3 regions of the Ferdinandcohnia sp. GQ5 genome follow, and region 2 is predicted to be linked to each of the others. Evidence: predicted binding sites of a transcription regulator. Region 2 holds the regulator's gene; each other region holds the start of a gene.
What was found. The regulator Rex, encoded in region 2, represses fermentation and respiration genes when NADH is low (regulators of the CRP and FNR family bind a similar motif). The targets are predictions, from matches to a motif close to TTGTGAAATATTTCACAA.
Positions count from the first base shown of each region.

Region 1 (10,523 bases), on a different contig from region 2:
ATGATTTAAGCATGCAACCTGAAAAAGTAAACGGAAGACCATTGTTTTTCTGGCATGGTGAAAAAGACAAGATGGTTCCTTTCAAATACACGTATGAATTTTACCAAAAAATTAAACCACTGTATAAGGGGAAAGAGGAGAATCTATCTTTTATTGCTGATACACGAGCAGATCATAAAGTGACAAGAGAAGGACTACTCGCATCTGTTGAATGGTTTAAAAAGCATCTATAATAAGAGAAAGAACGTGCCACAGTCGACACGTTCTTTTTCATTTGATTTATCGGATTCCTAGTGCGATTTTAGCGTACCGGCTCATCATATCTTTGTTCCATGGTGGATTCCAAACGATGTTAACATCTACGTCTTTTACTTCTGGCAATTCAGTAAGAACGCGTTTTACATCCATTGCAATCGTTCCAGCAAGTGGGCATCCCATGGATGTTAATGTCATTGTAACTTGAGCGACACCCTCATCGTTCATATCCACATCATAAACAAGACCTAGGTTAACAATATCAATTCCTAACTCAGGGTCTACCACTTGTTCAAGCGCCCCCAACATATTTTCCTTTAAAGCTTCATCCATTTAAAACCTCTCCTTTCGAGAAATAGCTTATTTAAAAGGTGTCTAGCTCCAGGTGCCATCGGCTTGAGGTCATAAGCCAATCGCTTCTGAAGGTAAAGAACACCTTCTGTCAGCGCTCGTCTTATGCTTGTCGCCGATATACGGCGCCTTGCGCTTTTCTTAAGTATAACGAAACAATCTAAGAATGTGAAATCCCCTGCATTTTGCTAAATATAGTTAACCTCTGAGTTGCTTCATGGCAGCTTCAGACATCCGTTCAGGGGACCAAGCAGGATGCCATACCATTAAAACCTCTATATCATTTACTTCTTCAAGGTAGGCAACTGCATGCTTTACTCCACTGGTAATACTATCATGTAGTGGGCAACCAGGTGTAGTTAGCGTCATTTCAATATACACATTATTATTTTCTTTAATATTAATTTCATAAATAAGTCCTAAATCAACAACATTAATATTTAATTCAGGGTCAATCACTTGTTTTAACTGCTCAAGGATTTTTTCTTTTAATTCCATTATGTTTCTCCCCTTTTATTTAAATAGAACCCTTATAATGCTGTAACTGAAAAAGAATGCTGAAGCGACAACAATACTTTGACCAATCGAAAAGATAAGCAATTGTCCTGTGGCAAGGGCCAAAATTACGACTATACAACCAGCAACGAAACCTGTAAAAATGGGTATTGCCATTTTTTCATCAATCATTTGTTTTAAAGTAGGAACATCGCTTTTACCAATCTGTTTGCTATATTTATGTGTCCACCAAAGAAAAGGAATAATTTTATATAAATAGCCAAGAATGCTACCTGCAACCCATAAAAAGATATAAAGAAAGACTAGTACACCATATAATTTGTAATACCCTGGTAAGAGAGCAAGAACCATTCCGAAAAAGTGAATAACTAAGCCAAAACAAATGGCAATTAATGAAAAAATAAATGGTTTATCAAGCTTTTTCTTTAATCTAACCTTGATGATAGTGGAAATATGGTAAGAAAATAAGGCGAAACCAGCAAAAAGCAAAACCATACCAACTTGTAACATTAGGTTCAATTCAGTAATAAAGCTGAAAATGGTTACAACAAGTCCGAGGGCATAAACAAAATAAACCCAACTTGATAGTTTCATCGAAAATCCGTGTGCTAACGAAAACATAGGAACCATTTTATAGGAAAAGCCGAAAATTAAAAATGTAAACCATCCTGCGGCACCTAGTAGAATATGACTTTTTAGAACAGCAAAATGATCTAGGTGAGCTATTCCAGCACCTAAATTAACAATCAATAGAATTCCTAACGAAATAGTGAGTAACAAGCAAAATAGAGCACTACCAACGAATGCAGTTAGAATGTTTTTCTTTGCCTGTTTTTTCATTGTCATAAACATTTGAACAAGAAATAATAATATTCCAATTATAGCGAGTGATCCTGTAAAAATAGAAATGGCTGGTGAAAAAGAAAGAGTGATGCCAAATCCGCCAAACCCAATTGCCGTAATCCAAAATTGAATAAATCCGAATTTTTCACTCCAAATCGGAGTCAAAAATGCTACCGGTATAAGCTGATACATTGCCCCCATCGCAACCATTAAGGCCCAACCAAGAATAAGTAAATGAGCTGATGATAGAATGGCAGGGGCCCTAAAGTTCCCATCAATCACCATATGTCCATTGAATAGCAGGATGACTTGGGATGTGACCAATGCCGCAACACTAAATAAAATGAAAGAAAGTGGTAGCCTGATATTTGTTTCATTTGATAATTGAGGTATCATGATCAAGCAGCTCCTTATTTTGTAATCTCAATTTGAAAGCCGCCTTCAGGATGTGGTTCTGTTATATGCTTGTAACCAAGTTCTTCAAGCTGTTCATATAAAAACATAGGTTTACGATCATTTATAATCGTCAATGTTTCACCTTTGTTTAGTTTCTCGAGAGCCTTTAACGTTCGCATCATTGGAGTTGGTGGCTCAAGACCTCGGTTATCTAATATCATTATTTGTCACCTCTTTTAGTAAAGGTAACCTTCCAATGTTTTTTATCAATTTGCTCTACCTCGTTTGAAAACCCTTTTGCCTTTAAAATAGGAAATAAAGGAGTCGGTTTGAATGGAGCATGTAAGATGAATGTATCTCCATTCTGTAGAGGTTTAACGGCTTCCATAATCTTTTGAAATGGCTCAATCTTATTTTTAAGATCTTCCCTAACATCTACTTCTACTACTTTTGATTCCACTTGAAAGTCCCCCTTATCAACGTTTATAAACTAATGATAATCATTTTCAATGAGAAACGTTGTGACCTGAATCACAAATGCAAATTTTATTTAGGATTGTCAATTAGGCTGAAAGTTAGTTTTAGAAAATCTCATCATGCAGTTTCATATGATCTAATAAGTAATAACCGTCTGTAGTCAAGTCAACAATATGCTTCTTTTTCAAAACAGAAATCGTTCGACTCACTGATTCACGAGTTGTTCCGATCATATTAGCGAGTTCTCGATTTGTAAAATGAGTTGTAAGTTTAAAGCGATTTCCAGTCTTTTCACCATTACTCCTACATAGACGAAGTAAAAGCATTATGATTTGTTCTTGGGTGCTTAACAAAATTTGTTCTTCTAGACGTTTTTGGAGGTCTATTATTTTTTCACCAAGCACTTTAAAAATTTTTATGCAAAGCTCAGGATTTTTTAGCAATATGTCTTCAAACTTATCAATGGGGGTGAAGATGATATTTGAATCCTCGATTACTTCGGCATGTGCGGGATATCCGCCTTTTCGAAAAAAGCCAGCATGAGGAAACATTTCTCCTGCTTCTAGAACAGAAACAATTTGTTCCTTCCCATGCATATCAGACTTGTAAATTTTTACTTTTCCAGATTGGATGAAAAATACACGATCAAGTGGATCGTCTTGCATAAAGATAAACATCTTTTGTTTATATAATCGTGACTGTGAAATTTCTACAATTGGGTCGAGTTCTTCTGATGTTAGTTCCCGAAACAAGGGTACTCCTTTCAATTGTTCACGAATCGATGGCAATCCCATCTGTCTCACTCCTTGTTCAAAATAAACTATATATGCGGTTACTCAACATTTAGTGTAACAATTCCACTTTTTAAAACAGTGATATAAATCATAGTCGGTGAGGATGACAACAATGTTCAAAAATTGGACACAAAAAAGCTAGGAGTCAAACTCCTAGCTTAGTTATCATGCTTTTCTTCAGCGCAATTAAAGCAAAGTATTCCATTTTTATCATCTAATACAACACCATTAATAAAACCATCTAAACAAAAAATATCTTTTTCACATTCCTTACATTTGCCTACAAATTCCTTCATGTGTTCACCCCGTTAATTCTTTTAAACTCCACAATCATGAAGAATGACAAGATGTTTACGTGGGATATTCATTTAATCTAATTATCGCATAGTTTTCGGAACATATGATAAAAAACATACGTAAATAGTGATTTGCTTCACAACATGGTCTAAAAAGACTCGGGTACAATGGACCCATAAATCAAAAGGAGGAATTTTAAAATGGTATTTGCAGCGAAAGTAAACGCACCAGATTATGCACCGAAGGATAAGCATCCAACAATCTTTAGAACATTTGATAGTTTACAACCAGGTGAAATCATGGAGCTATCAAATGACCACGATCCAAGACCACTCCAATACCAGTTTATGATCGAACGTGGTGACGCATTCACTTGGGAATACCTTGAACAGGGACCAGAAGTATGGCGCGTTGCAATCGGTAAAAAATAAAAAATCAATCGCAGATTCCAATCTCTTACATAGTGTAGGCATGGTCTTTAAAGGCTTTGTTTACACTTTTTTTGATTCATGATGAATTTTGTTTGGTAGGCTGTTTCATTCATGCTACTATGAAGAAAAAATCAAAAGGGTGTTTACTGATGAAAATCCCGACATTCATAGGTGTTCTTTTGGCTGGGGGGGAATCAAGGAGATTCGGAAGCCCTAAGGCATTTGCGCAATTTCAAAACAAATATTTTTACGAATATGCAGTTGATGCATTAAAAGATAACGTGGACCAACTTTATATTGTGAGCCATCCTGTATTAGAAGAGCAATTTCGAAACGAAGCCTCGATTTCCATAATTCAGGATTTACCTGAATTTCAGGGCAATGGACCACTCGCTGGCATATTCACAGTCATGCAGAAAACAAACTCAGATTGGTATGTAATTTTACCTTGTGATACTCCTTTTGTTACAGACAATCTAGTAAAGCAGCTTATTACTTTTACCAATGATCAAAGTATTGATGCAATCGTACCCATTATAAATGACAGACAACAGCCATTAATTGCCGTGTATCATGCTAGAGTCGCAAAAAAGATTGAACAATTACTTAAAGATAAAAAATTAAAAATGACACAGTTATTAGGCACTTGCAATGTAAAATTTGTTACCGACCAAGATCTTCAGCTACAAGGTATGGAATTTGAGAATATCAATAATAAAACTGAATATGAAAAAATAAACCATAAGCCGACTTGAGGATCACACGATATATGTCACAAAGACGTTGCCATATTACATCGCAACGTCTTTGTTATTATTCAAGTCTAACACTCATAATTTTCTGAAAAATGTGATAAAATAATAATATCTGAGCTATCTTTAAGGAGGGATTATGTTTGAGAGTAGGCTTAATTTTAGGTATAGTAACCTCTGGACTTCTACTATTAATTGGTTTGTCTACTCGTCAATTTGAAACATATTCAGTTATTTCTGGGACTTTGGGTATAATATGTTTTTTACTTGCAGGAATTGTATCTGATACCTTTGTAAGTGGCGATCGTGCCAGAGCGAACTATTACACCGAAAGCAAAAAAGAACGCAAAACAAGAATTCGATATTCCTATTTGTTTTTCCTCTTGGGGGCTCCAAACCTACTTGTAGCTGTAGTGTTAACCCTCAATTACATTTAATTTCTTCAAAGAATATTTCTTCATTTCAATTTCATATATTTTTGTTGTCTAGCTCCATCGCCTACCCCCTTGAGGTCATAAGCCAATCAGTCAAGAAGGATAAAATGCATCCTTCTCGCCAGCTTTTCTTATGCTTTTCGGACTTGCACACGATGTGCTGGCGTCTACGTTTGCCACAGGACGTGGCAGTAGTAAGTAGACGTTCAATTTCAAGGTGCTTACGCTTTTCTTAATTTGTGAACAATTTTAAACACCTCCGTTTCCTGTGATGTACCTCACATTGCTCACTATTTTATAATGCTAAAATGTGTACATTAACAAGGGAGGTTTGCCTCATGTTTGAAAGAGACTATAACGAAGTTCCATTTATTGTGATTTGGGAGCTTACAAGGGCTTGCCAATTAAAATGTTTACATTGCCGTGCCGAAGCCCAGTATAAAAGAGACCCTAGAGAGCTTTCCTTTGAAGAGGGGAAAAAGCTAATCGACCAAATATATGAGATGAATAATCCGATGCTTGTATTCACAGGTGGGGACCCGTTAATGCGGACTGACGTTTATGACATTGCCGAATATGCAATTAAAAAAGGTGTGCACGTTTCCATGACACCAAGTGCAACACCAAATGTAACAAAAGAAGCCATTCAAAAGGCGAAAGAAGTAGGATTAGCTCGCTGGGCATTTAGCTTAGATGGTCCAACTGCTGAAATTCATGACCATTTCCGCGGAACAAATGGTTCATTCGATTTAACAATGAGAGCCATTAAATATTTACATGAACTTGAAATTCCAATTCAAATCAACACTGTAATATCAAGATACAATGTCCATGCATTAGATGAAATGGCAAAATTAGTTGAGGACCTCGATTGTGTATTATGGAGCGTCTTTTTCCTAGTACCTACTGGTCGTGGAAAAGAAACGGATATGATTTCTCCAGTTGAACATGAAAAGGTATTTCGCTGGTTGTATGACCTTAGTAAACGTGTGAAATTTGATATAAAAACGACTGCTGCACAACACTATCGCCGTGTAGTTATTCAATCAAAATTGCGTGAAACAAAGGATGCAAAACAACAAATCCGCTATGAAGATGCCCTTATGCAAGGGAAAACGGGGCAAATTGATGGACTTGGAAGAGCGCCACAAGGTGTAAACGATGGGAATGGATTCGTCTTTATTTCTCATACTGGAGATGTGTATCCGAGTGGTTTATTACCTGTAAAAGCAGGAAATGTTCGTGAGACCCCACTTGCTGAAATTTATCGTGAATCCCCAATCTTCAAAGATTTGCGTAATCCTGACAAATATAAAGGGAAATGTGGAGTATGTGAATTTAGACATGTATGTGGTGGATCCCGTTCTCGTGCATATGCCATGACAGGCGATTACATGGAGAGTGAACCATTCTGTGTATATATTCCTGAAGCACTTCGTAAAAAAGAAAGAACATTACATTAAAATACCTAAGACCCATGGAGCCCGTGGGTCTTTTCTTTAGGTTATTCAATACTACAATATTTAGCTGGGCATTCCTCGCACTGTATTGCTTTTTTTATATATCCTAAATCGTGAATAGTGATATAGCCCTTTTGAACAGAAATGATATCCTTCACTCGTAAATCATGCAGCATCCGGTTTACACTTTCTCTTGTGGTTGCACAAAAATTAGCTAGTTCCTGATTGGTCAGACGTAGGTCAATTAAAGTGCCGTTTTCCTTTTCCACCCCATAGCTGTTGGTCATCCTAATTAATGTGGAATATAATGCTCCTTTTTTGCCTAATAAAACAAGGTCTCTAAACTTTGTTTGTGTTTTTCGGAAATGATCACTCATCCACTTCATAAATTCAAATGCTAGTGTTGTATTTTCAAAGAGTTTTTTTTCTAATTCATCCTTTTGAATTACAGCAATTTCACAATCCTCCAATATCCTGCAATCAAATAAATATTTAGGTTGATCTGTAAATAGGGTCAACTCCCCAACGATTTCATTTTGGCTACAGATTCGAAGCGATAACTCATTGCCATCCGATGTCCCTTTACTTACTTTTACACGCCCCGATAGAATCAGATAGAGTTCAGAAGCTTTCATTCCTTCACGAAATAAATAGGTTCCTTTTTTCATATTGATGACTTGATTAGCTGATTTAAGAAGTTCGGTTAATTCATCTGAAATAGTTGATTGATGTAAAGCTAATTTACTCATAGGTACCACCTTCCATATAGGAATGCTATACTTGTTTCTAAGGAAATCATATAATGTTAGGCATACATTAGGTGTATAATAAATCACACATCCTTCATTTATTAAGCATAATACCTTAGAAAATAAGGATTCCTGACTTTTTGAACAATTTTAAACAATTGAGGTTTGCATAATGGAACTTACTTTTTGGTCACCTATTAAACTATCGATAATCATTGCTATCACGGCCGGTTGTATTGTCTTACTTCTAGGCTTAATCATAGGCAAATGGATGTCACATAAGCAATTTAGAGGCAAACTCTTTCTGGAAACAGTATTAATGCTGCCACTGGTTCTGCCTCCGTCGGTTGTTGGTTTTTTATTAATTGTGATTTTTGGACGAAATAGTTTTGTAGGAATGTTCCTTGAGAAATTAACAGGACAACCGATTATGTTCACGTGGTTGGCAGCTGTTATTGCTTCTTCTGTCGTTGCATTTCCGTTAATGTACCAATCTGTAAAGACGGGATTTCAAACAGTAAATACAGATATTGAGGATGCGGCAAGAACGGATGGAGCAAATGAATTTAGTATATTTCTGTTCATTTCGATTCCTTTATCGTTGAAAGCAATTGTAACGGGTTTTATCTTGAGTTTTACTCGAGCACTTGGGGAGTTTGGTGCAACTTTGATGTTTGCGGGCAATATACCAGGAAAAACACAAACACTACCAACAGCAATCTATGTTGCCATTGATAGCGGAAATATGGAATTGGCCTGGCTATGGGTATTAACAACGGTCTTCATCTCATTTCTAATGCTAGCGTTAACCTACTTAATTAAATAGTCGTTATAAAAAGATGCATTCTTGACAAGAATGTGTCTTTTTTTGTTTCAGTCCCATTTTGTGACAAACTTAACAGATTTATGGCCGAGCAATATGTGACAATCTTGCTGAAAAGAGAAATTAGGAGGGGGTTTCTTTGTACCAAACAGCCGCTTGGTATCTTTCCATTATTTTAATGGCCTTAATTACAGTTATTTTTATTACCGTCGTATTAAAAACCAATAAACAAAGAGAGTATGAACCAATTCAGAAAAAATGGTACCGTTTTAGAACGATTTATTTCTTAGTTCTACTCGTTGTATTTGGAACTTTAACGTATTTTACACTCCAGGATCTTCCATTTGAAAGACCGGTATATGGACAAGAAGAAAATCCAGTCATTGTCGATGTTGAAGCCGTTCAATTTGGATGGAACATGAGTCAAATGGAATTCAAAGTGGGAGAGCCAATTGAATTCGATATCACAAGCTCAGATGTTAACCATGGCTTTGGTATCTATGACAAAGACATGAATTTATTAGCACAGACTCAGGCAATGCCAGATTATACTAATACGGTTTACTACACATTCTCGGAGCCTGGGACATATCAAATATTATGTATGGAATACTGTGGGCTTGCTCACCATCTCATGGTTGGTGAAATTGTTGTAACAAATTAAGGAGGGGGTTAACAATGTCTACTAATATGGTAATGGGAGCGACAAATAACTCCCGAAACAAAACAATCGCTATTTATCTATTAACAGGAAGCCTCATCATTTTTTCAATGATGGTATTCGGAGTCTTAATGCTACTTGCACAAGGAAAAATGATTGATGTGGACCCTGCATTCTTTTATGAAATTATGACCGTCCATGGAACGGGAATGATAGGGGCCGCAGCATTAGCCGCAGCTGCAGTCATGTGGTTCTTCTTAAGTAAATATGTAAAATTAAGCAAAGCAATTTTAATCACAAATTTTATCACATTTATAATCGGTGTCCTAATGGTATTGGTAGGAATATTTGTATTTGACTTTGCAGGAGCTTGGACGTTTTTATATCCGCTACCAGCTATCTCTGCTGGTGGATGGGAGATGGCGGGGGCAACATTATATTTAGGTGGTATGCTCATACTTGGTGTGGGATTCTTATTATTAAATTTGGATGTTGCTAGAGCGATTATTAAACAATATGGAAGTTTAGGAGAAGGTTTAGGGTGGTCTATCGTCTTCGGTAAGGTAAAAGGCTATGGTCCCCCAGCAGCTGTCGTTGCTAGTACAATGGTTTCAATTGTAAACACCACTGCATTAATCGCAGGTGCAACAGCACTCGTTATGAACCTTATTAATCTATATATTCCAACAATCAAAATTGATCCACTACTTGCAAAAAATCTAACATATGCATTTGGTCATATCTTTGCAAATTCTATTATTTACATGGGGGTTATCGCAGTTTATGAGATATTAGCGGCTTATACAAATCGACCATGGAAGGCAAACCGCCCATTCTTAATTGCGTGGAACTGTTCAACATTATTTACGATTACTATCTATACTCATCACTTGTTAATGGACTTTGCATTACCAAAGTGGATGATTATAATTGGACAAGTGCTCTCCTATGCAAACGGATTACCAGTATTAGTTATCACAGCCTACGGTGCGCTAATGATTGTCTATCGTTCAGGAATTAAATGGGACATTGCCTCTTCGTTCATGTTTTTATCCATGTTTGGTTGGGTAATCGGAGTCGTACCAGCAATTATTGATGCAACAATTGTTGTAAACCATGTCATGCATAACACAAAATGGGTACCAGGTCATTTCCATATGTATATGGGATTAGGTGCAACTGCGATGTTATTTGGTTTTATGTATTACTTGGCAAAAGTGAATAAAAAAGAGAAGGAAACAGCAATTGATGGAATTAGCTTTTGGGTATACATCATGTTTTTCA
Region 1 covers NZ_JCAXEW010000009.1:202,508-213,030, forward strand. The annotation lists gene yjfP (esterase) at 1-233, shown strand, start outside; gene AC6CHV_RS13185 (metal-sulfur cluster assembly factor) at 280-588, opposite strand; gene AC6CHV_RS13190 (metal-sulfur cluster assembly factor) at 805-1,104, opposite strand; gene AC6CHV_RS13195 (hypothetical protein) at 1,120-2,361, opposite strand; gene AC6CHV_RS13200 (DUF2249 domain-containing protein) at 2,376-2,582, opposite strand; gene AC6CHV_RS13205 (DUF2249 domain-containing protein) at 2,582-2,821, opposite strand; gene AC6CHV_RS13210 (cyclic nucleotide-binding domain-containing protein) at 2,943-3,632, opposite strand; gene AC6CHV_RS13215 (hypothetical protein) at 3,791-3,928, opposite strand; gene AC6CHV_RS13220 (DUF2249 domain-containing protein) at 4,130-4,360, shown strand; gene AC6CHV_RS13225 (molybdenum cofactor guanylyltransferase) at 4,510-5,115, shown strand; gene AC6CHV_RS13230 (DUF5316 family protein) at 5,256-5,549, shown strand; gene AC6CHV_RS13235 (TIGR04053 family radical SAM/SPASM domain-containing protein) at 5,885-7,009, shown strand; gene AC6CHV_RS13240 (Crp/Fnr family transcriptional regulator) at 7,051-7,755, opposite strand; gene modB (molybdate ABC transporter permease subunit) at 7,928-8,581, shown strand; gene AC6CHV_RS13250 (cupredoxin domain-containing protein) at 8,718-9,242, shown strand; gene AC6CHV_RS13255 (cbb3-type cytochrome c oxidase subunit I) at 9,257-10,523, shown strand, end outside.
Region 1: AC6CHV_RS13220 (DUF2249 domain-containing protein) is a predicted target of Rex. The motif match lies at 4,054-4,071, and genes of this name have one in related genera.

Region 2 (10,523 bases):
TTGTACGAAAAAGGAAAGCGTTCGTCTTACGCATTGAATGCTAATCCTGGGTTAGACATTGAAAGATAGTCAAAAAGTCCTCTTTTATTAAAGAGGGCTTTTTTGTTGATAAATAATCCACATAATCACAGGTTTTGTGGAAAACTTATAAAAAGTACCGAAATAACTAATATGTATTTGTGGACACTTTTTGTGGATAAGTCTGTTGATAAGTGTGGATTATGTGGATAACGTGGATAAGATAGTGTATAACTATATTTTTTTGTGTAAATAATCAAAAAAATTCCCCATTCTAAAAATTAGAGATGGGGATATCTTTATTTTGTTGATAGGTGTAAAGTTCTAGGATGTTAGTTATCCACTGATTTCGTGGAGAGATTCCCATTCTTCCATAAGCGCTTCAAGTTTTGCTGAGGATTTTTCGTTTTCTTCATTAATTCGTTGAACTTCCTCATGATTTTGATAGACTTCTGGATCACAGAGAAGCTGTTCATTTTCTTCGATTTTTTCTTCGATTGTTGAAATTTCCAACTCGATTTCTTCGATTCTGCGTTTTCTTTGACGCTCAAGCTTCTTTAATTGTTTTTCTTGTTCATAGGATGTCTTTTCTTGGACCACTTCACGTTTGGTGTTCTTTGACTCTTGGGCTTCTAGCCTTGCGAGTTCCTCCATTTCAAACTTCTTTTCAAGGTGGTAGTCATAATCACCTAAGTATTCTGTAAGTCCTTCATTAGATAACTCAAACACTTTTGTTGCAATGCGGTTAATAAAATATCGGTCATGGGAAACAAAAAGGATTGTACCGGGATAATCAATTAGAGCATTTTCAAGTACTTCCTTACTATCAAGGTCTAAGTGGTTGGTAGGCTCGTCAAGAATGAGAAAATTAGATTTCTCCATCATTAGCTTCGAAAGGGCAAGTCTTGCTTTCTCGCCACCACTTAAGGTTGAAACGGTTTTTAACACATCATCCCCTGAGAAGAGAAAGTTTCCAAGAACCGTACGGATTTCTTTTTCAGTTTTAAGAGGGTATTCGTCCCATAATTCATTTAAAACTCGCTTGTTCGAGTTGAGGTCCGCTTGTTGTTGATCATAGTAACCGATGGTCACATGTGAACCAAAGCGAAATGTTCCCTCTACGTTGTCGAGTTTTTCAATAATTGCTTTTAGTAAGGTTGATTTTCCGATTCCGTTTGGACCCACTAAAGCAATGCTATCTTCACGGTAAATATTGAAATTAATATTTTTGATTATCGGTTTGCCTTTTTCGTACGAAACGGTGATATCTTTTGCACTTAGTACGTCATTTCCACTTTGCCTCTCGATTTCAAATCGGAAGGAAGCTGACTTTTCATCACCTAATGGCCTGTCCATTAGCTCCATTCTTTCAAGTTGCTTTCGTCTACTTTGGGCACGCTTGGTGGTTGAAGCTCGAACTAGGTTTTTTGCGATGAAATCCTTTAGCTTTTCCACTTCTTCTTGTTGTTTTTCATATTTTTTCAACTCAAGTTCGTAGTTTTCAGCCTTGAGTTTTAAATAGTTGCTATAGTTACCGACATATCTGGTGCTTGTGTGTCTTGAAATTTCATAAACTTGGTTGACCACTTTATCAAGGAAGTATCGGTCATGGGATACGATTAATAGTGCTCCAGGATATCCTTGTAGATATTGTTCTAGCCACGTAAGTGTGTTGATATCAAGGTGGTTAGTTGGCTCGTCCAAGATTAACAGATCAGGCTTGGTTAGTAATAGTTTACAAAGGGCAAGGCGTGTCTTCTGACCGCCGCTTAAGCTGGATATTTTGGTTTGGTAGTCTTCTTCTGTAAAATTAAAACCATGTAGAATGGATCGAATATCAGCTTCGTATTGATAGCCTCCCTTTTCCTTAAAATCAACCTGTAGCTGATCATATTCTTCAAGTAATTTTTGGTAATCATCCGGATTTTCAAAGAGGGATGGGTCTCCCATTTTAACCTCTAAGTCTCTAAGGTCTTTTTCAAGCTTTTGTAAGGAGGCAAAAACAGTTAGCATTTCCTCCCAGATGGTCAAACTCGATTCAAGTCCTGTATTCTGAGCGAGGTAATCAATGGTAACACTTTTCGGTTTGATAATTTCACCGCCATCATGAGACATATGGCCAGCAATAATTTTTAAAAGTGTTGATTTTCCAGCACCGTTTCGTCCAACGATGGCAATACGGTCACGAGTTTGTACTTCTAACTTTATATTCGATAATATAAGATCAGCAGCAAAATACTTTTTGAGCTGATTTACTTGTAGTAAAATCATGTTATTTCACCTCTTGTTTCTATCATCAGTGTATCTTATATTGTCTAATTAGAGCAACTGCAATGATATTGTTCACAGATGTATCAAAGACAGATGTGTTAAAATAGTGTATAGTTTATGGGAGGGTTTGTTTATGTCATCATTTACCCATTTTAATGAGCAAGGTCGTGCCAAGATGGTCGACATTACGGAAAAAGCAGATACTGTCCGTACAGCAATTGCAAAATCAAGTATTACTGTAAATAAAATCATTTATGAGCAAATAATAAATAATGAGGTTAGTAAGGGTGATGTCCTTGCTGTTTCTCAGGTTGCCGGGATTATGGCAGCCAAAAAGACGTCAGAGTTAATTCCGATGTGTCATCCATTGGCATTAAAGGGCGTTGATATACGTTTTAGCTGGACAATCCAAGATGAATATATTTTAAATATCACGGTTTCAGTTAAAACAAAGGGCAGTACAGGTGTCGAAATGGAAGCACTTACTGCTGCATCTGTTTGTGCGCTAACTGTCTATGATATGTGTAAAGCGGTTGATAAAGGAATGGTCATTGGACCAACTTATTTGGCTGAAAAAACAGGTGGAAAGAACGGAGATTTTATAAGGGAGCTATAGTTAGTTCCAAGTTAGTGGAGGAATTAAGGTGAATCTTGAACAATCAAAAATACCACAAGCAACTGCCAAAAGGCTGCCACTTTACTATCGATTTTTGAAAAATTTGCATGCCTCAGGAAAACAGAGGGTTTCATCTGCAGAACTAAGTGATGCGGTTAAGGTTGATTCCGCAACAATTAGGAGAGATTTTTCTTATTTCGGAGCATTGGGAAAAAAAGGGTATGGTTATAATGTCAATTATTTATTATCCTTTTTTAGTAAGACCTTAGATCAAGACGAGTTAACGAAGGTTACTTTAATCGGTGTAGGGAATTTAGGTACAGCATTTTTACATTATAATTTTTCAAAAAATAATAATACAAAAATTGAGCTTGCGTTTGATGTGGATTATAATAAGGTAGGTAGTAGTATTGGTGGAGTAAAGGTACACCATCTTGATGACCTGGAAAAAGAATTGCCTGATGATGTAACGGTGGCTATTCTAACGGTGCCGGTTGGGGCAGCTCAGTCGATTACAGACCGCTTGGTTAATAAAGGGATCAAGGGTATTCTTAATTTTACCCCAGCACGAATCAATGTGCCTGAACATATTCGGGTTCACCATATTGATTTGGCCGTAGAACTACAAGCCCTTGTATATTTCTTAAAGCATTATTCAAATGATTCAAATGATTCAAGTGAAGAATAATAATAGATCTTATAATTGTAGGGAGGTGACTTACAGTGGGAAGTCTTGGATTCGGTAGTATTTTATTGATTGTATTTGCAGCGTTATTAATCTTTGGACCGAAGAAGTTGCCTCAACTAGGAAAAGCAGCGGGTAATACATTGCGTGAGTTTAAAAACGCAACAAAAGGTTTAGCAGACGATGACGATGATGATGTTAAGAAGAATGAAACTCAAGATGTGAAGTAATGATAGGATGAGTCACATGAATGAAAAAGAAATGTCCGTCTATGATCATATTGGAGAGTTACGAAAACGACTGATCTACGTAGTCGTTTTCTTCTTCATTGTTGCATTAGGAAGCTTTTTTCTCGCAGAGCCAGTTATTCTCTATTTGCAAAATGCAGAGGAAGCAAAAGAGCTGACAATGAATGCTTTTCGTATGACAGATCCAATTAAAATCTATATGCAATTTGCTTTTATCATTGCCCTTGTTATCTCATCTCCTTTTCTCCTTTATCAACTTTGGGCCTTCATCAGTCCTGGCTTATATGAAAAGGAAAGAAAGGTAACCTTGAGTTATATTCCGCTTTCGGTAATCCTTTTTCTAATAGGAGTTTCTTTCTCCTACTTTATTTTGTTCCCGTTTGTAGTGAACTTTATGACAAGGTTAGCGGTACGCCTTGATATAAATCAGGTGATTGGAATTAACGAATATTTTCAATTCCTGTTGCAATTGACTTTACCGTTTGGCTTTTTGTTTCAACTGCCGGTTATTGTGATGTTTTTAACAAGATTGGGAATAGTAACACCGATGTTTCTATCTAAAATACGAAAGTTCGCGTATTTTATTCTATTAGTCATCGGAGGTTTAATCACACCTCCTGAAATAATCTCGCATTTAATGGTTACAGTACCGTTATTCGGATTATATGAAATCAGTATTCTTGTATCAAAAAGTGCCTACAGGAAGGCACTAAAAGCAGAAATGGAAGCGGCAAATTCGATAGAGTAGGGAAGTCTATAAAAAAAATAACCTCCGTTGTGAGGTTATTTTTTTGTTTTTGAGATCTTTTTTATTTTACTGTGAAGGACAAACATTCGGATAGCCACACCAAAGTCGAATGTTGCGACAAGTGCTAGAAGGATGGTAGAGAAGTTCCAAACGGTCTCTGTTGCACTATTAATCGCAATATAGGTAAACAGAATCCCCATTAGCGTGTAAATGATGCCCATTACAAAAGGTGAAGTTCTTCGCATAAATTAAAAGCCTCCAATAAATGTCTGTTGCAGCTTCTCGGCTTGCTTCATGATCCTTTCTATATCATCTGCAAAAATCGTTTGAACCACTACAACAAAAGTATTCATTGCAACATGTGCAAAGATTGGAACGATAATCCGTTTTGTCCGTACATAAAGGAAGGCAAAGGTAAAGCCCATCGCTGTATAAATCAGAATATGCGTAAAGTCCATATGCACTACTGCAAAGATTAACGAACTAATCAGGGCAGAAATGAAAAAGTTAAATTTTTTATATAAGGAACCAAAAATAATTTGGCGAAAGATAATTTCCTCAAGGATTGGCCCAATAATGGAAACTACGATTATAAGCAGTGGTAGAGATTTTACCAAGGCCATAATTTCTTGGGTGTTCTCAGAACCAGCCTCAATACCAAGCAAATGAATCTCAATATTAGCTGCAATAACCTGAGCAGTCATTGCCATGAATATACCTGCTATTGCCCATCCAATCGCTTCTCCTTTTGAAGAACGATGAAGATTTTGATGTCTTTCATTAATATCTTGTCTTAATAAAAATAAAACAATCGGAAGTGCCGCCACAAAACTAATAACAGTCCAAAGGGCAATAATCGTATTCGGGTCAACATCATCTCCGATGCCTAAAAGCAATAGAAGCGGGATACCTAAAATTCCAGAGAACTGCATGATAATGTAAGTTAAAATGACATACCAATAACGAGCTTTCATGAAAATCTCCTTTAGTAGTTGGAATAAATATCAAGTTTTTATACTTTTGTCCACTTTTTGTATTGTATCATATATTCGCTTATATCCATTAGTATTATGCAAATTCAAATTTTCATTGAAGAAAGTAATTTGTTGGTTTATTTTTCCTGCATATAACATAGGATAGATAGGTGGGCCAAGTTTCGCATGATAAAATTGAACTTTTTTGTAAATTTCTATCTCAAATGACTTGCAAAATAAGTAGAGATTATTTAATATAATAATTGTGTTAGCACTCAGATGAGTTGAGTGCTAATAAGAAGACGAAACTAATTATCTATATTATTTGAGGAGGTTGTTTCACTTGTTAAAGCCATTAGGTGATCGCGTTGTTATTGAACTAGTTGAATCAGAGGAAAAAACTGCAAGCGGAATCGTATTACCAGATTCTGCAAAGGAAAAGCCTCAAGAAGGTAAAGTAGTTGCTGTAGGTACAGGTCGTGTATTAGACAGCGGTGAAAGAGTAGCTTTAGAGGTTGCGGTTGGTGATCGCATTATCTTCTCAAAATATGCTGGTACTGAAGTGAAATATGAAGGTACTGAATACTTAGTATTACGCGAAAGCGACATTTTAGCTGTAATCGGTTAATAGAAAAACAGCATTTTATATCATAGATTCTTAATTTTTTGAGGAGGGCTTAAGAATGGCAAAAGAAATTAAATTTAGTGAAGACGCTCGTCGCGCTATGCTTCGTGGTGTTGATGCTTTAGCAAACGCTGTAAAAGTAACATTAGGACCAAAAGGACGTAACGTTGTTCTTGAGAAAAAATTCGGTTCACCTCTTATCACAAATGACGGTGTAACAATTGCTAAAGAAATCGAATTAGAAGATGCATTCGAAAACATGGGTGCAAAACTAGTTGCTGAAGTTGCTAGTAAAACAAACGATGTAGCTGGTGACGGTACTACTACTGCAACAGTTCTTGCTCAAGCAATGATTCGTGAAGGCTTAAAGAACGTTACTGCTGGTGCAAACCCAATGGTAGTTCGTAGAGGCATTGAAAAAGCTGTAACAACAGCTGTTGAAGAATTAAAAGCTATTTCTAAACCAATTGAAGGTAAAGAGTCTATCGCACAAGTTGCTGCTATTTCTTCAGATGACAAAGAAGTTGGTCAATTAATCGCTGAAGCAATGGAGCGAGTTGGTAACGACGGTGTTATCACAATTGAAGAATCTAAAGGTTTCTCTACTGAACTAGAAGTAGTAGAAGGTATGCAATTTGACCGTGGATATGCTTCTCCATATATGGTAACTGATTCTGATAAAATGGAAGCAGTTCTTGAAAACCCATATGTGTTAATTACTGACAAAAAGATTTCAAGCATTCAAGAAATCCTACCAGTATTAGAGCAAGTAGTTCAACAAGGTAAGCCATTATTACTAATCGCTGAAGATGTTGAAGGTGAAGCACTTGCAACTCTAGTTGTGAACAAGCTTCGTGGTACATTCAATGCAGTAGCTGTTAAGGCTCCTGGATTTGGTGACCGTCGTAAAGCAATGCTAGAAGATATTGCTATCCTAACTGGTGGTCAAGTAATCACTGAAGATTTAGGTTTAGACCTTAAATCTGCTGACATCACTCAATTAGGTCGCGCTTCTAAGATTGTAGTAACAAAAGAAAATACGACTATCGTTGAAGGTGCTGGTGAATCTGACAAGATCGCAGCTCGCGTTAACAATATCCGTGTTCAAATGGAAGAAACTACTTCTGAATTTGACAAAGAAAAATTACAAGAGCGCCTAGCTAAATTAGCTGGTGGAGTTGCAGTTATCAAAGTTGGTGCTGCTACTGAAACTGAACTAAAAGAACGCAAACTTCGTATTGAAGATGCACTTAACGCAACTCGCGCAGCAGTTGAAGAAGGTATCGTTTCTGGTGGTGGTACTGCACTTGTGAATGTATACAATAAAGTAGCTGCTATCGAATTAGCTGGAGACGAAGCAACTGGTGTGAACATCGTACTTCGTGCTCTAGAAGAGCCAGTTCGTCAAATCGCTCACAACGCTGGTCTTGAAGGATCTGTAGTTGTTGAACGCTTGAAAAACGAAGAAATTGGTATTGGCTTCAACGCAGCAACTGGCGAGTGGGTAAACATGATCGACGCTGGTATCGTTGACCCAACTAAAGTTACTCGTTCTGCACTACAAAACGCAGCATCTGTATCAGCTATGTTCTTAACAACTGAAGCAGTAATTGCTGACCTACCAGAAAAAGATGCTCCTGCAATGCCTGACATGGGCGGCATGGGTGGAATGGGCGGCATGATGTAATCATGTCCTCCAGCCCTTGATATATAAGGGTTTTTGAGTAAGATAAGAGTGGAATGCTAACATTTTGCTAACATTGAGGCGAAATAATAGAGGCTTCTCATGAGTTCGTTGGAACTTGTGGGGGGCTTCTTTTTCATTTCTTCGGTTATATTACATAAACGTATAGGCAAAAAACGAATTCCTTGTATGGAATTCGTTTTTTATGGGGCCCTTTTGGAAAACTGTACCATGCTAGTGAGGCAAACTTTTTCTTCACCTAAATACTCCTTTGAGAGTTTATTTGTTAAAAGTAATTTCTCTTTATAAAAAGTTATACTAAAACTAAATTGCAATATAGCAGAGGAATTGCTAATTACAAAAAACATTTGACACATGCTTTTTTATGTTATATTATTATCTTGAATTCAAGATAATTAAATCTGAGATATTATCTTTTAGGAGGTGTTAGTGTGGCAAGAAAATGCACAAACCAACCATTTTTGATTTTAATGCAAACGTCAAGAGCACTCCAAGAGAGAATTAGAGACGATATGATGAAAAATAACTTAAGCATAACTGAGTTTTCAGTTCTAGAAGTTCTTTTTCACAAAGGTAAACAAACAATTCAACAGATTGGTAAGAGTGTCCTGATAACAAGTGGTTCAATGACATATGTAATAGATAGGTTAGAACAAAAAGGGTTTTTAAAGCGAAGTGCTTGTCCGGATGATCGACGTGCTATACATGTAACGTTGACTGATGCTGGATTTGAAATAATGAATAAAATAATGCCTGAACATGAGGATTTTGTAGATCGGGTTTTTGATTCACTAACCTCTAATGAGGTAGATACTCTGGTAGATTTTTTAAAAAGAGTAAAAGAAAAGGTAGAAAAGTAGTTCAAAGTAGTAAGGATATATTTTTTTTGTCATATGTCTTGGGATAAAGATACTTTAATTGAAGATTATATATAAATAGAATGGTTTTATTTTATTAGTAAAACATGATAGTAAATTAGTCAAAAAAAAGTAGGAGTGGTAAAAAGTGAGTAAAAAGACAAAGGGGATTCACCACATTACAGCAATAGTTGGTCATCCACAAGAAAATATAGATTTCTACGCAGGAGTTTTAGGGTTACGTTTAGTAAAGCAAACAGTAAATTTCGATGATCCAGGTACGTATCACCTTTATTTTGGAAATGAAGGTGGAAAACCAGGGACAATCATTACGTTCTTCCCTTGGGCAGACGCTTATCAAGGAAAAATTGGGGACGGTCAAGTAGGTGTAACTTCTTATGTTGTTCCTAAAGGAGCATTGGATTTTTGGGAATCGAGGTTAGAAAAGTTTGATATTCCTTACACTAAAATCACACGATTTGGAGAAATATATTTGGAGTTTGATGATCCACATGGACTTCACATAGAAATCGTTGAGAGAGAAGAAGGCGAAATCAATACTTGGACGTTCGGAGATGTAAGACCTGACGTTGCAATAAAAGGTTTTGGCGGCGCTACATTATTTTCAGCAAAGCCAGATAAAACAGCTGAAACACTCGAAAAAGTATTGGGTCTTGAAAAAGTAGATGAAGAAGGAGATTTTGTTCGTTATCGTTCTTCTGCAGATATTGGAAATATCATCGACCTTAAAGTTGTTTCAACTGGCAGAGGCCAAATGGGTGTTGGAACAGTTCACCATATCGCATGGAGAGCTAGTGATGACAAAGACCAATTAGATTGGCAAAAATATGTTGCTCAAAATGGCTACGGTGTAACTCCAGTACAAGACAGAAATTATTTCAATGCCATTTATTTTAGAGAACATGGAGAAATCCTATTCGAAATTGCAACAGATCCTCCTGGATTCGCACATGATGAATCACACGAAACAATGGGAGAACAATTAATGTTACCTGCACAATATGAGCAATATAGAGAGCAGCTCGAACACAGTTTAATTCCTATTAAGGTGAGAAAACTAGATTAATTTGAAAAGGAATGAATCCCATGCTTTCAATTGACCCTACTTCCATATCAGAAAGAGAAAATTATAAGTTTCTAATAGGAAGTATTATTCCGAGGCCTATTGCATTTGTTACAACTCTATCTGAAGAGGGAGTCTTAAATGGTGCACCTTTTAGTTATTTTAATATTGTCTCCTCAAATCCTCCGATGATTTCATTGTCAATACAACGTACAGAGGGCAGACAGAAGGATACTGCTAGAAACATTGCATCGTTAAAGGAATTTGTAGTCCATATTGTGGATGAACAAAATGTTGAAAAAATCAATAAAACAGCTGCAAGTTTACCACCAAATCAAAGTGAGATTGAATTAGCGGGATTAACATCGATTGAAAGTGTAAAGGTCTCTGTTCCTGGAGTGAAAGAAGCAAAGGTTCGATTGGAGTGCGTATTGGAACAATCTTTAGAACTGGGTGGGGTTAATTCTCCAGGTTGTGATTTTATCATAGGAAGAGTTGTTCAATATCATATTGAAGATGATATCTACTCAAAAGGGAGAATTGATCCTCGAGGGTTAGCTGCCGTGAGCCGGTTGGCTGGTGCCAACTATGCAAAAATCGGAGATCTATTTGAGATAGAACGACCTAAGTAAAGTCTAGAGGACAGGTAAGTTTAAAACCATCGATTCTAAAAACGGGGACGAGGGACCTGT
Region 2 covers NZ_JCAXEW010000032.1:4,967-15,489, forward strand. The annotation lists gene tsaD (tRNA (adenosine(37)-N6)-threonylcarbamoyltransferase complex transferase subunit TsaD) at 1-69, shown strand, start outside; gene AC6CHV_RS25230 (ABC-F family ATP-binding cassette domain-containing protein) at 355-2,289, opposite strand; gene moaC (cyclic pyranopterin monophosphate synthase MoaC) at 2,423-2,905, shown strand; gene AC6CHV_RS25240 (redox-sensing transcriptional repressor Rex) at 2,934-3,593, shown strand; gene AC6CHV_RS25245 (twin-arginine translocase TatA/TatE family subunit) at 3,629-3,820, shown strand; gene tatC (twin-arginine translocase subunit TatC) at 3,837-4,586, shown strand; gene AC6CHV_RS25255 (YdiK family protein) at 4,622-4,831, opposite strand; gene AC6CHV_RS25260 (CPBP family intramembrane glutamic endopeptidase) at 4,835-5,560, opposite strand; gene groES (co-chaperone GroES) at 5,904-6,188, shown strand; gene groL (chaperonin GroEL) at 6,244-7,872, shown strand; gene AC6CHV_RS25275 (MarR family transcriptional regulator) at 8,322-8,750, shown strand; gene AC6CHV_RS25280 (VOC family protein) at 8,896-9,834, shown strand; gene AC6CHV_RS25285 (flavin reductase) at 9,855-10,463, shown strand.

Region 3 (10,523 bases), on a different contig from region 2:
CAATCCGAGGACAACCATCAGTCCTGCAAACCCACCGCCTACTATTGCAAATAGGTGGTACGTGTGGTCATCCACTCCAATCGCGTTGTAGAATTCCAGGGGAATCAACATCCCCATCACATGACCGATAAAGGCAAAGATAATCCCGTAGTGGAATATAACGGAAGCATAACGTAACCACTTTTTCTCAAAAATTTCCGTTGATGGCGCTGTCCAGCTTTTCCCTCGAAACACGAAGCGATAAAATGTCCCAACTACAAGGATCGCAATGCATATATAAGGATAGGCCGTCCACCAGAAGTGTAATTCCATCTAATGACCCCCTTTCAACAAATTGTGGTATATACTTATCCACATAAGAACATTTGTTTTCCACAACCTGTGGATCCTTTTGTGGATAGTGATGAGCGTTTCACATTTTTATTTTTCCACAATATCCACGTTATCCACAGAAAAGCATCATACTTATCCACATCATCCACAAGTTATGAACATTTTCCCCGCTTTAACTGGCAGTAAGACTCCTACCTTTATGACGTAATTAAAGTGCAAGAAGTGAAAGGGGGTGGTCAACTGCCAGTAAAAGCCCGATTGGTTCAACTAACATTCAGTGAGGGATGAAATAAACCCCCACTGAATGAAGTTTCACTTTATTGATAAAGCATTGGATATGGAAGCTCTTCTAAATCTGCTTCCTCACGCTGATTTTCCAGCAATGTGATCTCTTCTGCTTCTGGTGCTTCAAAGACAAACATCATTAACAAGTCCACAATCCGGTGGTATGGATTTGAATCGAATAGGTTTTTGTGGATTCGATCAACCGCAAAAGCTAAGCGGCGATATAATCGTTCAAAATTCTCGCCATCTGGAGCATGAGCTAATAGCTCAAATAACATTGGAATATAATCCACAATCTCCTGCCCGTGATATTCAAACCCACCTTCGACAATTAACTTTTGGAGCTTAATTAATGCTGCTCCACGTTTTCTACTATCACCTAATTCATGGGCTGTTAAATAAAGACCTGTTTTATCCTTATAATCGAAGGTTTCTACATAGAGCTCCTGTAATTCTAATAATGGCATCTTAAAAAGTGGTGCAATCCTTGCTAAGATTTCATTTCTCATTTTTACTGAGCCAACTTCTGCTTTCACATATTCCTCAATTTCCGGAAACCCTTCGTGAAGGGTTTTGTCCGGATATTCGAGAATTCGTGACATGATCATTAATATTGCTTTTGCTTCATTGGTCATTGATTTCCACTTCTTTCAAATGGATAAGTCACCATTCCTTCAGGTGGTGCTAAATCCTCAATACTACATGCGCCTTGTTTGTAATGGAGGTCTTCATCCATTTCACGACGACCTGTCGGAATAACGAAGCGTTCATTGTATTTTGCTACACCCAATAGGCGTTGCATTTCTTCAAGCTCCTCAACAGTTGTATTTGCTTCTTTTAAGAGCTTCGATTTCTTCACTTCATCAATTCCCCCAACTGTTTTGGCACGCATATGAACACGCATGGCTGCCATTTTAAGTAACACTCGGCGAATGACATTCGTATCGTCAGCTGATAAAATCGACGCTAAATACTCCATCGGAATTCTCATATCATCAACTGCTGGAATATATCCATCTGCACTTAAGCCATTCTCATTTGTGATGTGGTTCATGATTGGACTAAGTGGCGGAACATACCACACCATCGGCATTGTACGATATTCAGGATGCAACGGTAACGCAATTTTCCACTTCATTGCCATTTTATAAACCGGTGACTCCTGTGCACTCTTGATCCAGCTTGCATTAATACCTTGCTCTTTTGCTTTTTCAATTACTTCTGGATCAAATGGGTCTAAAAAGACAGAGAGCTGTGATTCATATAAGTCTTTCGGGTCCTCAACGGATGCAGCTTCCTTTACACGGTCAGCATCATATAAAACAACCCCAATATAACGGATACGACCAACACATGTTTCTGAACAAATTGTTGGAAGACCAGCTTCTGTTCGTGGGTAACAGAAATTACACTTCTCCGCTTTATGTGTGTTCCAGTTATAGTACACCTTATGATAAGGGCAACCATTCATACAAAAACGCCAGCCTCGGCAAGCATCTTGGTCAACAAGAACAATTCCATCTTCATCCCTTTTATACAGCGCACCTGACGGACAGGACGCAACACAGGATGGATTCAAACAGTGCTCACAAATCCGCGGCAAATACATCATGAATGTTTTTTCGTATTCCATAGCAATATGTTCTTGAAGCTTTTGCACGTTAGGATCCATCGGGACGACCTCACTACCTCCGGCAAGGTCATCATCCCAGTTCGGCCCCCATTCCGGCTTATCAATGTATTTTCCGGTGATCATTGATTTTGGTCGTGCTACAGGGATGTTTTCCCCTTTTTTTGCATTATGCAGATGTTCAAAATCGTATGTCCATGGCTCATAAAAATCATCAAGCTCTGCCATATTTGGATTGTAAAAAATGTTTGCAAGTTTGGAAATTGGACCACCGGCTCGTAGGTGTAGTTTTCCATTTCGTAATGTCCAACCACCTTTATAGCGATCCGTATTTTCCCATTCTTTCGGGTACCCTGGTCCTGGACGTGTTTCAACGTTGTTAAACCAGACGTACTCCATACCCGGTCGATTCGTCCATACATTTTTACATGTGACAGAACAAGTATGACAGCCAATACACTTATCTAAGTGCATGACCATTGCCACTTGTGCTTTAATTCTCAAGCCAGTCGACCTCCTTTAATGGGCGAACAATTGTCAACGTATCTCTTTGGCTACCAGTTGGTCCATAATAATTGAATCCATAGCTGAGCTGTGAATAACCACCAATCATATGTGTTGCCTTTGGATAAATTCTTGTCACGCTGTTATGTGTTCCACCACGATTTTTATTGATTGTATTACCAGGTACACCCATAACACGATCTTGGGCATGGTGCATATAGACAGCACCGCGAGGCATTCTGTACGTTAACACCGCCCTTGCCACGACAGCACCGTTACGGTTGTATAATTCAATCCAGTCATTATCTTTAATGCCAATTTCAGCAGCATCCTCTTCATTCAACCAGACAACCTGCCAGCCTCTAAATAGCTGGATCATGTTTCGGGTATCTGTGAACATCGTGTGGATACCCCATTTTTGGTGAGGTGTCATATAGCGAAGCGTTATCGACTTTCCGGTATTCTCAACCTCTTTTTCCCCTTTTATAAAAGGACCTTTGTTAATTGGAGGAATATATAACGGAAGTCCTTCACCGTAGTCGAGCATTACTTCATGGTCTAAATAAAAGCTTTGTCGGCCAGTAAGTGTGTGCCAGGGAATGTGGTACTCTTTGTTTACGGTAAAAGGTGAGTAACGACGACCATCACTTTCAAGTCCACTCCAAACCGGTGTTGAAAGGGTTTGTCTAGGCTGAATCGTTAGGGCATCTAACGTAAAGTCCTCTTCCTCACGCTCTTTAGCAATATGTTCAAGCTTTTTCCCAGTCTTTTGCTCCATTGATTTCCAGCCTTCAACAGCACGCTTCCCATTCGTTGCTCCTGACATGAGAAGAATTGCATTAATTGCTTGTACATCTGTGTACAAGGACGGGTAGCCTTTTCCAACTCCTTCATGTTTGGACGGTCCTAGGCGATTTAATAAGGATTGGTACACTTTATCCCCAGGAATTTTTACACCTTTCGTTCCATAACCATTTTTAATATTCGGTCCGACTGTTATCCACATGTCATACACATTTGGATAATCACGCTGCACATAATTAAAGTTCGGCATTGTTTTTCCCGGAATTCCTTCTACTTCACCCTTGCGCCAATCTTTCACTTTTCCAAATGGCTGAGCAATTTCATTGATTGTGTCATGAGCGAGTGGTGAAATGACGAGATCCTCTTGGGCCGGCAGATGTTCTTTTGCAAGTTCGGAAAAAGCCTTTGCTATTTCGCGGAAGGCATCCCAGTCACTTCTTGTATCCCAAGGTGGACTAATCGCGGCGTTAAATGGATGTACAAATGGATGTAAATCCGTGGTACTGATATCCTGCTTTTCATACCATGTTGCAGCAGGCAGGATGATGTCAGAGAACAATCCTGAACTTGTCATCCGAAAGTCCATACTAACGAAAAGATCTGTTTTTCCTTCCGGCGGTTTTTCCGAAAGCTTAACATCCTTAGGTTGCCACGACTGTTCAGGATCCGATAACACCGTATCCTTTGAACCAATCAAGTGCTTTACAAAATACTCATGGCCTTTTCCGCTGTCCCCTAATAAATTGGAGCGCCAATTAAAGAAGACTCTTGGAAAATTTCGGGGATCGTTCGGATTTTCCATGGCAAACTCTAGGTTTCCATCGACCAACTGTTTCGCAATATACTCCGTTACAGCTTTGTCATCACTATGTTTTGCACGAGCATCCTTCATGACATCAAGCGTGTTTTGTGACAAGGATGGGAAGCTTGGTAACCACCCTAGGCGTGCAGACAGCGCATTAAAATCAGCCGGATGCATATTTGAATACTGGCTACCCCAGTCCGTTTCTCTTTCATCAAAGTCATATTCATAGCGGAACTGCTCCGTTGCAAAATAGAAAAAAGATGTTCCGTTCATAAAACGCGGCGCTTTTACCCAGTCATTGGCAAATGCAATTTGAGAGAAGCCCTCTAACGGACGCACCTTTTCCTGTCCAACATAGTGAGCCCAGCCTCCACCATTCACACCTTGTGAGCCTGTAAGTAAAACTAGATTTAATATAGAGCGATAGATTTGATCACTATGAAACCAGTGATTTGTACCACCGCCCATTGCAATCATCGACTTACCTTGTGTTAATGCCGCATTTTCAGCAAATTCACGCGCAACTTGGATGACGTGTTCCTTTTTCACACCTGTAATACTTTCTTGCCATGCAGGTGTATAGGGTCTTGCAGCATCATTATAGTCAGTCGGATAGTCTCCCTTTAACCCGCGGTTTATACCAGTATGTGCGAGCATCAAGTCATACACAGTTGTTACAATCAACTCATTACCGGATTGGTCCTTCATACGTTTGATTGGAACACCGCGCTCAATTTTTCCGCCCTCTTTTTCTGCAAAATAAGGGAACTCTACCATCGCTACTTCGTCGCAAATCTTAATAAAGCTAAGCTTTGGATTGATGCTTGTGCCGTCTTCTGTTGTCATATCAAGATTCCATTTCGAGCTACTATCCCATCTGAATCCTTGACTTCCATTTGGCACGGCGATTTGATTAGAGTTCTCGTCCCAAACGACTGTCTTCCATTCACCAAGCTCGTGTTCAGTGGAAAAATCAGAGGCACGCAGGAACCGGTCTGAACGGTAGTTCTCTCCTTTTTTAGTAAGGGTAATCAGAAACGGTAAATCTGTGTATTGCTTCGCATAATCACGGAAATAAGGTGTTTCTTTATCGACATAAAATTCTTTTAAAATGACATGAGTCATAGCCATTGCAAGTGCTCCATCTGTCCCTGCTTTGGCAGGCAACCAGATATCAGCGAATTTATCATACTCCGCATAGTCTGGACTTACTCCAACTACTTTCGTTCCGTTATAGCGTGCTTCCACCATAAAGTGTGCGTCAGGGGTTCTTGTTTGCGGAATATTCGTACCCCAGATAATGAAATATTTTGTATTGTACCAGTCACCGCTTTCTGGCACGTCAGTTTGATCGCCCCAAACCTGTGGAGATGCTGGCGGCAAATCTGCATACCAATCATAGAAACTAAGAATGGTTCCACCGATTAGCGATAAGAATCTTGTTCCACCTGAATAACTCACCATCGACATCGCTGGAATCGGGCTGAAACCTACTACGCGGTCGGGACCATATTTTTTTATCGTATAAATGGTCGATGCTGCAATCATTTGGCATATATCTTTCCAATTTCCTCTTACGAAACCACCTCTACCGCGGGCGGATACGTATGATTGACGTTTTTCAGGATTGGTGACGATATTTTCCCAAGCTTGTACAGGGTTGTCCGCTTTATTAAGCTCATCCTTCCAAAGAGCGAGAAGGTCACCACGTATATATGGATATTTCACCCGAGTAGGGCTGTATGTATACCATGAAAAGCTCGCACCACGTGGGCATCCGCGGGGCTCGTAATCTGGGAAATCATCACCAGTAGATGGATAGTCTGTTTGCTGAGTTTCATAGGCAATGATTCCATCCTTCACATGGATCTTCCAGCTACATGAACCTGTACAGTTCACCCCATGTGTGGAACGGACAATCTTATCATGGGCCCAGCGATTGCGATAAATTGATTCCCAGTCACGCGGGCGTGGATTTTCTTCTGTCCAACCATCGTTAATACGCTCTCCACGCACTAAATGCTTTAGCGAGTGGAAGAGACTATTCTGTTTTGCCAAAGTCTCCATCCCTTCCCTTTAGAATATTTGCCAATGGGTTAAAATCTTCACCCACTAACCTGAAGCTTTGCGTTCCCGCTTGGAATTCTTCGAGGAAGACTTTCCAGCTTGATGCATTTGCTGCGGCGAGAATAAGTCGCTGAAGTGTACTAATATCCTGGATTTGATAGATTTCTTCAATTATTTTTCCAGGGATGTCACCAAATCTCATTCTTAGAACAGCAATCAAATCTTCCCGATCATCAATTAACAATACGTCATTCTCCATTGAAAACAATCAATCAACCCCTTCCTTTTTTTAATAGAACCTATCACTCTTTGTTCCTTGAAAGTATTAGAGTCAGTAGAAATTTTTATACTAATAGCTCTATAGTTTAATCATCTTGTAATAGTCGGAAATCAACTGATTCTTGCATTTCTCTGCAGTTTCCTTAAAAAAGCTCATAACCTCTTCATCCGGATTCTCTGCCTGTTCAAAACTTACGAAGCCTGTGACAGCTTGTGAAAATGATTCAGAGAATCGCAAAGTGAGCTCAAACCCTTTTTCCTGCTTCACAACTGTGGCGTAGATGTCATAAGAATGAATGTTATATGCTAAAAATGTTTCAACCATTTTCTTATATAAGTTGGGAGCCGCAAAACGCAGCATCTTTTCCTCAATTACATCTTTTTTACCCATTTACATCCCCTTTCCTCTATTTCCTAATTTTTCATTTTATTATTCGTTAGATGCTAGCAGTTTATTCATTTCATCATCATTATGGATTTCATCGATGATAATTAGGCTATCTAGTAGTGGAATCATCCGGTAATCCGCTTCTTGTGTCTCAAGGCTTTTCTTCATCGTTGCAACTATGCGGCGCATTAAATCATGGTCACGGGTTAATTGATTCACTAGTTTTTCAAGTTTCGGGTTTTGTTCAATTATTTCTTTGTACAATCCTTCTTCTTCGGAATCCGCATGCTTGAGTGTTCTTGATTCCCAATGGTCAATTGCAATCTCCGCCACTTGTAATGCTTTTTCCTTATCTCCTTGTTCAACACACTTTCTAAATAGATTTCTAAGCTCCTTCGCCTCATGAAGTGCCGCCTCGTGTATCGCGGAATGAGAATCTGTTTTTCGTAAACTTGGTCCTGTTGACATGACTATCATCCTTTCATCATTTACAAAAGATTATTTTTTCTTCCTTCATAATCCTTTCCATCTTAATTCCCGTTAAACTTACGAGCTTACATTTTGCGAAAAATGTCATAAATTTGGGTTGCGAGTTAGTTGGAGTTGAAAAAGGGGTGTTTTCGAATTGGGGTTAATTTCGTAAATCGTAGATATGCGTTTTATTTTGGATAATTGCGCTTTATTTCGTGGATTTGCGTGTTATTTTTTGTAATTGCGTTTTATTATTAATATTTGCGTTATAAAGTGGTTCCACCATCATAAAAAGAGCCGAGGTTTGAACCCCAGCCCTTTATCATGTCTCCTGTTTTTCAGTCAAGTCGTTAAAGAGACCAACATAATATTTAACCTCGCCGGCTTCATTTTTCACTTCACTAATGGTTAGCCATTCTCGATAAAGCTCTTTGTTTTTTCGTCGATTCCAAATCTCTCCCTGCCAGAATCCCTTCGAGCGAATTGAATCCCACATTTGTTCATAAAACGCAGCATCATGCTTTCCTGAACGGAGAATACTTGGGGATTTTCCGATTGCTTCGTTCGGTTCGAATCCGGTAACCGTTGTGAATGCATGGTTAACTTTTTGAATAATGCCTTTCGGATTCGTAACCATCATTCCTTGAGCAACATTCTCGATAAGCTTTGCCTCAAGTTGAATTCTTTCCGTATAGAACATCCACACAACGAATACAGAGCTTAATAGTGCAAACATCGCGAGCGACATAAACCCGATCGCATAGTGTCCCGTCATACCAAACACAATTGAGAGAACAATTGGTGGGAAGAAACCACCTAATCCCCCCATTGCGGACACAATTCCGTTAACAATCCCAGCTTGCTTCGAAAAATAATATGGGACGAGCTTGAAGATTGTTCCGTTCCCAATTCCCGCAAATATAGAGATGAGTAAACAGCCTATTGTGTATAAAACAATATCGGGTGTAAACGCCAAGAGCACGCCTGCGAACGTGATCACATTAAAAACAATAAACAAAATGAGATACGGATTAAACTTATCCCCAAGCCAACCCCCAACTGGTCTTAAAAGGGTAGCGAGTGTAATAAACCCAGCTGTTCGTAATCCTGCGTCGACCGAGCTTAATCCAAAATGAGTGACTAAAAAGTTCGGCAAGTACACTGTAAACGCAACAAAAGAGCCAAAGGTTACAAAATAAAATAAGCTGATGAACCAAAGCTTTTCATTTTTATAAACGTTTTTTATCTGTTCACTTAATGGTTTATTTACTTTAGGTTCATTACGGTCACCAAGCAAAAAGTTTAAAAGTGCAAATAAAATGACAGGTATTAAAAACAAGCGAACCGTACTTTGCCACCCAATGCTAATTGCAAGCGCTGGTGCTGCAAATGAAGTGATTGCAGTACCAATATTACCTGCACCATAAATCCCGTTGACAAATCCATGACGTTCCTTCGGATAGTACTTCGGTAAGGAAGTAACCCCAATCGAAAACAGGGCTCCCCCAATACCGAGAAGAAGTCCTCCTAGAATCAAATCAAACATGGAATCAGCAATACTGATATAAAAAATAGGAAGGATCAGGATAACAAATCCAAGGAAAAACAACCATCTGGCCCCAAATTTATTTGTCCAATATCCTAATAGTATTCGCATCAGTGAACCCAAGATGACAGGAACGGCCGTAACCATAGCAGTCTGGTTATCGGTTAAAGGTATATCCTGCTTAATGCTCGACATTAAGGAAGAAAGAATCACCCACACCATAAAACCTACAACCAAACTTGAGGTTTGAAGTGGCAACTGCAACTTTTGCGTCTTCATACTTTCGTACTCCTCCTCCAAACAATCTATATGTATTTTCCCTAGTTTACGGAATTTCAAGAAAATCAAACATACTTTTTTCCCGTGAGTCAGAGGTGGGTCAAGGGGACAGGTCCACTGTCCCAGGAAAAAAATGGCGGGACAAGGAACCTGTCCCTGTGTCCCAGATGACAATTGTCATGTAGGTTGATGACATTATCCACTAATTTTGGTGGTCCTTCGGTTTTACAATGATGGTGGAGGTGTTTTTATGGAATCTATTATTGGAGTAAACCAAGTTAGTAAGTTGTTTAAAAACAAGATGGCTGTTAATCAGGTTTCCTTTTCAATTCAAAAGGGTGAGGTTGTTGCTATTCTAGGGCCAAATGGGGCTGGGAAAACAACAACCATAATGATGATGCTTGGGATATTGGAGCCAAGTGATGGGAGTGTTCAATTATTTGGGAGTCATCCAAAGAAACAAGCCGTACGGGAGAAAATCGGAGCATTGCTGCAAGAGGTAAGTGTGATTGATGCACTAAAGGTACGGGAAGTTATCCAGCTTTTTAGAAGTTATTATCCACACCCTTTATCATATGAGGAACTAGTTGCTTTTACTGGATTTACAAAGGATGAGTTACAAAAACGTGCCAATAAACTTTCAGGCGGTCAAAAACGACGACTTGGCTTTGCGCTTGCTATGGCAGGAAACCCTGATGTGTTATTTTTTGATGAACCCACCGTAGGAATGGATGTAACCTCAAGAAAACTATTTTGGAATACAGTGATCGATTTGAAAGAACGTGGTAAAACGATTCTATTTACAACCCATTATTTACAGGAGGCCGATGATATTGCCGAAAGAGTCATTCTCTTTCATGAAGGAAAAATAATCGGGGACGGAACCCCCAAAAGTATAAAGGCAAGGTTATTAAAACAGTCTGTTTCTTTTACGCCAATTTCTGCAATTAACTATGAGGAATTAATAAATCTTCCGCATGTAACAGATTTGTATGAAAAGAATGGTCGGATATTTTTATTAACGGATCATACAGATGGAGTCCTAGCCTCTATTTTTTCTCAGAAACTTTCCGTTGAAAATATCGAAATTGAACGCGGACGTCTCGAGGATGCGTTTGAACAGCTAGTAGAA
Region 3 covers NZ_JCAXEW010000012.1:163,487-174,009, reverse strand. The annotation lists gene narI (respiratory nitrate reductase subunit gamma) at 1-312, opposite strand, end outside; gene narJ (nitrate reductase molybdenum cofactor assembly chaperone) at 651-1,253, opposite strand; gene narH (nitrate reductase subunit beta) at 1,250-2,752, opposite strand; gene AC6CHV_RS16050 (nitrate reductase subunit alpha) at 2,742-6,419, opposite strand; gene AC6CHV_RS16045 (hypothetical protein) at 6,403-6,687, opposite strand; gene AC6CHV_RS16040 (hypothetical protein) at 6,787-7,098, opposite strand; gene AC6CHV_RS16035 (hemerythrin domain-containing protein) at 7,138-7,563, opposite strand; gene AC6CHV_RS16030 (nitrate/nitrite transporter) at 7,889-9,391, opposite strand; gene AC6CHV_RS16025 (ABC transporter ATP-binding protein) at 9,642-10,523, shown strand, end outside.
Region 3: AC6CHV_RS16035 (hemerythrin domain-containing protein) is a predicted target of Rex. The motif match lies at 7,657-7,674, and genes of this name have one in related genera.